DNA from 2 places in the Staphylococcus sp. 231237_7MaSpsaltlick genome. Region 2 is predicted to be linked to the other one. Evidence: riboswitches for the same ligand, from Rfam matches in the RefSeq annotation. Region 2 holds a riboswitch; the other holds the start of a gene.

Region 1 (3,406 bases), on a different contig from region 2:
ACTTACAAATGCTTGAAGAAAGAAAAGAACGTGATCATCGTAAAATTGGTAAAGAACTAGAGCTATTCTCAAACAACCCATTGGTAGGCGCAGGTTTACCGCTTTGGTTACCAAATGGTGCAACAATCCGTCGAGAAATTGAACGTTATATCGTAGACAAAGAAGTGAGCATGGGTTACGACCATGTTTACACACCAGTTATGGCTAATGTTGATTTATATAAAACATCTGGTCACTGGGATCATTATCAAGAGGATATGTTCCCAACAATGAAACTTGATGAGCATGAAGAAATGGTGCTTAGACCAATGAATTGTCCACACCATATGATGATTTATGCTAATAAACCACATTCATATCGTGAATTGCCAATAAGAATTGCTGAATTAGGCACAATGCATCGTTATGAAGCAAGTGGAGCTGTGTCAGGTTTACAACGTGTACGTGGTATGACTCTAAATGATGCGCATATCTTTGTTCGTCCAGATCAAATTAAAGAAGAATTTAAACGTGTTGTTAATCTAATTATTGATGTATATAAAGACTTTAACTTTGAAAACTATAGCTTCAGACTAAGCTATAGAGACCCAGAAGACAAAGAGAAATACTTCGATGACGATGAGATGTGGAATAGAGCAGAGAGCATGTTGAAGGAAGCTGTTGATGAATTAGGCTTGGATTATGAAGAAGCCATCGGTGAAGCTGCATTCTACGGCCCTAAATTAGATGTACAAGTACAAACTGCAATGGGTAAAGAAGAAACATTGTCCACAGCACAACTTGATTTCTTATTGCCACAAAAGTTTGATTTAACTTATATTGGTAATGATGGAGAACAGCATAGACCAGTTGTTATTCATCGTGGGGTTGTTTCAACTATGGAACGTTTTGTTGCGTTTTTAACTGAAGAAACAAAAGGAGCTTTCCCAACTTGGTTAGCACCTAAACAAGTAGAAATCATCCCTGTAAATGTTGATTTACATTATGATTATGCGAGACTTATTCAAGATGAGCTCAAGTCACAAGGTGTTCGAGTTGAAATTGATGACAGAAATGAAAAAATGGGTTATAAAATTAGAGAAGCACAAATGCAAAAAATTCCATACCAACTTGTCGTAGGTGATAAAGAGGTAGAAAATAGTGAAGTGAATGTGAGGAAATATGGCTCACAAGACCAAGAAACTATAGAGAAAGATGAGTTTATTTGGAACTTGGTCGATGAGATTAGATTGAAAAAACAAAGATAGCCTTGAAAGTAATATAGAAATCATGTATATTACAGGTTAGTGAGTTAAATATAAAATTAAATTTGAGTTAGAGGTTGCATTTTTAAAGAGTAAGTATTCAGAAGCCGTATGGGGCGTATGTTGAATTCATGAAAGGTAAAAATGCCGAAACTGGTATTGACCATTTACACAATATCAGTTGGGACAGTTATCGAAAGAAACTGGACTGTCACATATGTGATGTGCTACCTATATAAATGCTATTATTAAAATGGTTGCATATCTAATAGGTATGCAACCATTTTGTTTTGGTTGAATGATTAAAATTAATACTTTTACGGGATTGAGTGAAAATTATTGTGAATGCGGTTTTGCAAATGTTTGACACTGCGTTTAGATTTTTCATAGTAAAAATTGAATTCTTTAATCATATAGTAAATTAACCTCTAAGTTTAAAGAAAGGACACTTCTATGGCAAAACAAGAAAATCAAAGCAATGGAGTTCAAAGAGGACTAAAAGATCGTCATATTTCCATGATTGCGATTGGTGGATGTATTGGAACAGGGCTATTTATGACTTCAGGTGGAGCGATTCACGATGCCGGAGCCTTAGGTGCATTACTGGCCTATGCAATTATTGGGGCGATGGTCTTCTTCCTTATGACGTCATTAGGAGAAATGGCGACATATTTACCAGTGTCGGGATCATTTAGTACTTATGCAACACGTTTTGTTGATCCTTCTCTAGGATTTGCATTAGGTTGGAATTATTGGTTCAATTGGGTTATTACGGTTGCGGCAGATGTTACAATTGCAGCACAGGTTATACAATATTGGACACCCTTAGCTGGTATGCCAGCTTGGGCTTGGAGTTGTCTATTCTTATTAATTATTTTTGGTCTTAATGCATTATCTGTCCGCGTATATGGGGAAAGTGAATACTGGTTCGCATTAATTAAAGTGGTTACAGTTATCATATTCATCGGGATAGGTCTACTAACAATTTTAGGTATTATGGGTGGAGAATTCGTTGGTTTTGATACCTTTACTAAAGGTGGCGGACCAATACTTGGTGACGGTTTAGGTGGCAGTTTGTTGACTATCTTAGGCGTCTTCTTAGTTGCTGGATTCTCATTCCAAGGTACTGAATTGATTGGTATCACTGCGGGTGAATCAGAAAATCCAGAGCGTGCTGTTCCAAAAGCAATTAAACAAGTATTTTGGAGAATACTGATTTTCTATATTTTGGCAATTTTTGTAATCGGTATGTTAATTCCTTATGACAGTGCAGCATTAATGGGTGGTGGCGATGATATTTCAACATCTCCATTTACACTTGTATTCCAAAATGCCGGACTAGCATTTGCGGCATCATTTATGAATGCGGTAATCTTGACTTCGGTCCTGTCTGCGGGTAACTCTGGTATGTATGCATCAACGCGTATGCTATATTCAATGAGCAAAGATAAATTAGCTTATCCAGTATTTGGTAAAACAAATAAATATGGTGTGCCTTATGTATCATTATTGGTTACAGCACTTATTGTAATTGGTATATTTGTATTACAACATTTAAGTGGTGACGCGTATGAATATATTGTTGCTGCAAGTGGTATGACTGGTTTTATTGCATGGGTCGGTATCGCAGTCAGCCATTATAGATTTAGAAAAGCATTTGATAAACAAAATTATGATAAATCAAAATTAAAATACAAAGCTAAGTTATTTCCATTTGGACCAATATTTGCAGGCGTACTTTGTGTGCTTGTTATTATTGGGCAAGACGTTGACTTTATAAAAACGGGCGATTTCAATCTAAATAGATTTGTTATAACTTATATGGGTATACCTGTATTTTTAGCATTCTTCATTTATCATAAGTTGAGATACAGAACGAAAATCGTTCCGTTAGAACAAGTTGATTTACGTCAAGATGTAGAAATGGACAAAATTAATAAATAGTAAAAAAACAGTTGACTAATGTCATTATTGTTGTTATGATAGGTAACGTTGAATACGAAACGAACCAAGTAGAAGCTCCCGCTTCTCACCTGTTGCGACGCAAAAGCTGTTGGCAGGTCTTATATACGCATGATGTAGTCATGTGTAGAGAAGAGCGGGTATATTATATACTCGCTCTTTTTTCTTGGGATAATTTCGTAAAAATCTTGGAGGTGTCA
Region 2 (3,406 bases):
TTTGCTTTGGTGTAGGTCCAGTGATTGAGGGTGGATTCTACTATGACTTCGATATGGAAGAAAGTATATCATCTGATGACTTTGAAAAAATTGAAAAGACAATGAAACAAATAGTCAATGAAAATTATCCAATAGAACGTAAAGTGGTAACTAGAAATGAAGCAAAAGCATTCTTTAGTGATGACCCTTATAAACAAGAATTGATTGATGCAATACCTGAAGATGAAAATGTAACATTATACTCTCAAGGTGAATTTACAGATCTTTGTCGAGGTGTACATGTTCCAACTACTGCGAAAATAAAAGAGTTTAAACTATTATCTACAGCTGGTGCATATTGGCGTGGTGATAGCAATAATAAAATGTTACAACGTATTTATGGTACTGCGTTCTTTGACAAAAAGGATTTAAAAGCACATTTACAAATGCTTGAAGAAAGAAAAGAACGTGATCACCGTAAAATTGGTAAGGAGTTAGAATTATTCTCTAATAACCAACTTGTTGGTGCGGGTCTACCTTTATGGTTACCTAACGGTGCTACAATTCGCCGTGAAATCGAACGTTATATTGTCGATAAAGAGGTGAGCATGGGATATGGTCACGTGTATACACCAGTTATGGCAAATGTTGATTTATATAAAACATCTGGTCACTGGGATCATTATCAAGATGATATGTTCCCAACAATGAAATTAGACGAAAATGAAGAAATGGTACTACGCCCTATGAACTGCCCGCATCATATGATGATCTATGCGAATAAACCACATTCATACCGTGAGTTACCAATTCGTATTGCAGAGTTAGGTACAATGCATCGTTATGAAGCAAGTGGGGCAGTATCAGGATTGCAACGTGTTCGTGGTATGACTTTAAATGATGCGCATATTTTCGTACGTCCAGATCAAATTAAAGAAGAATTCAAACGCGTTGTTAATCTTATAATTGATGTTTATAATGATTTTGGTTTTGAAAATTATTCATTCCGATTAAGTTACCGCGATCCTGAAGATAAAGAAAAATACTTCGATGATGATGATATGTGGAACAAAGCTGAAAGCATGTTAAAAGAAGCGGCTGATGAATTAGAATTGGATTATGAAGAAGCAATCGGTGAAGCCGCGTTCTATGGTCCGAAATTAGACGTTCAAGTTCAAACTGCAATGGGTAAAGAAGAAACATTATCTACTGCACAACTCGATTTCTTATTACCTCAAAAATTCGATTTAACATATATCGGAAATGATGGTGAACAACATCGCCCAGTAGTTATACACCGAGGCGTAGTGTCAACAATGGAACGATTTGTTGCATTCTTGACTGAGGAAACTAAGGGTGCATATCCTACTTGGTTAGCACCTAAACAAGTAGCTATTATTCCAGTTAATGTTGATTTACATTATGATTATGCACGTCATATTCAAGATGAGTTGAAATCACAAGGCGTACGTGTAGACATTGATGATCGTAATGAAAAAATGGGCTATAAAATAAGAGAAGCTCAAATGCAAAAAATTCCTTATCAACTTGTTGTTGGTGATAAAGAAGTTGAAAACAATGAAGTAAATGTAAGGAAATATGGTTCGCAAGATCAAGAAACACTTGAAAAAGATGAATTCATTTGGAATCTTGTAGATGAGATTCGTTTGAAAAAACAAAGATAGTCTTGAAAGTCTTTACAAAATAATGTATATTACAAGTTAGTGAAATAAATAAAATTCATAAAATTTGAGTTAGAGGTTGCGTTTTTAATAAGTAAGCATTTTGATGTCGAATGGGGCATATGACGAATGTTAAAAGGTAAAATCGCCGAAACAGACATTATCCATTTATACTGTTTGTTGGGTCAGTTATCGAAAGAGACTGAACTGTCACATATGTGATGTGCTACCTATATACATGCTATTATTAAATTGGTTGCATATCTATTAGGTATGCAACCTTTTTTTAGGCGTAAAACTATAAAGCATATGCTTCGGGAAAGAGCAAAATTATAGTGACTACTGATGTGGATAATCATAAGCTGTCAGTATGAAACAAACTATAAAAACACTGGCTAAAACATATAGAAAGTTAACCTCTAAGTTTACAAAGAAAGGAAGCTTCTATGGCAAAACAAAATAATCAGAATGATGGTATACAAAGGGGACTTAAAGACCGTCATATTTCAATGATCGCAATTGGAGGTTGTATCGGAACTGGGTTATTTATGACTTCAGGTGGTGCAATCCATGACGCTGGAGCTCTAGGTGCATTGCTCGCCTACGCTATAATCGGTGCTATGGTATTCTTCTTAATGACATCACTAGGTGAAATGGCTACTTATTTACCGGTATCTGGTTCATTTAGTACATATGCAACAAGATTTGTAGATCCTTCATTAGGATTTGCATTAGGATGGAACTATTGGTTTAACTGGGTAATAACAGTAGCGGCAGATGTTACAATAGCTGCACAAGTTATACAATATTGGAGTCCTTTAGCAGGCATTCCAGCGTGGTTGTGGAGTTGTTTATTCTTAATAATTATCTTTGGTCTAAATGCTTTATCAGTTCGAGTTTATGGAGAAAGTGAATATTGGTTTGCTTTGATTAAAGTCGTAACAGTTATTATCTTTATTGCGATTGGATTGTTAACGATTGTAGGTATCATGGGTGGCGAATTTGTTGGTTTTGATACATTTACAAAAGGAAATGGACCAATCTTAGGTGATGGTATTGGTGGAAGCTTATTATCTATATTAGGTGTATTCTTAGTTGCCGGATTCTCATTCCAAGGAACAGAATTGATTGGTATTACTGCAGGTGAATCTGAAAATCCAGAGCGTGCAGTACCTAAAGCGATAAAACAAGTATTCTGGAGAATATTATTATTTTATATCTTAGCGATATTTGTTATCGGTATGTTAATTCCATATGATAGCTCTGCGTTAATGGGTGGAGATGATAGTGTAGCTACATCACCATTTACATTAGTCTTTAAAAATGCTGGTTTAGCATTTGCAGCGTCATTTATGAATGCTGTCATACTTACCTCAGTATTATCTGCAGGTAATTCTGGAATGTATGCATCAACACGTATGTTATATTCAATGAGTAAAGATAAACTAGCCTTTCCAATTTTTGGTAAAACTAACAAATACGGTGTGCCGTATATTTCATTATTCGTAACTGCATTAATTGTAATCGGTATTTTCTTATTACAACATGTAAGTGGAGATGCTTATCAATATATCGTTGCAGCGAGTGGTATGACCGGTTTTATTGCATGGGTAGGTATTGCGATAAGCCACTATAGATTTAGAAAGGCATTTAACAAGCAAAATTATGATAAATCTAAGCTTAAATATACTGCTAAACTATTCCCATTTGGACCTATTTTTGCCGGTATATTATGTGTGATTGTT

Evidence for each region. A riboswitch is a leader RNA that binds a small molecule or an ion and turns the genes downstream of it on or off. The one in region 2 is predicted to bind lysine.
Region 1: linked by a shared signal. The riboswitch ahead of ACF91D_RS15110 (amino acid permease) and the one ahead of ACF91D_RS24400 (amino acid permease) in region 2 are both predicted to bind lysine.

The regions. Positions count from the first base shown of each region.
Region 1 is NZ_JBICNX010000007.1:125,400-128,805, reverse strand. Features, by position in the region: gene thrS (threonine--tRNA ligase) at 1-1,247, shown strand, start outside; lysine riboswitch at 1,308-1,482, shown strand; gene ACF91D_RS15110 (amino acid permease) at 1,698-3,188, shown strand; ribosomal protein L20 leader region at 3,249-3,377, shown strand; gene infC (translation initiation factor IF-3) at 3,401-3,406, shown strand, end outside.
Region 2 is NZ_JBICNX010000021.1:427-3,832, reverse strand. Features, by position in the region: gene thrS (threonine--tRNA ligase) at 1-1,664, shown strand, start outside; lysine riboswitch at 1,727-1,898, shown strand; gene ACF91D_RS24400 (amino acid permease) at 2,108-3,406, shown strand, end outside.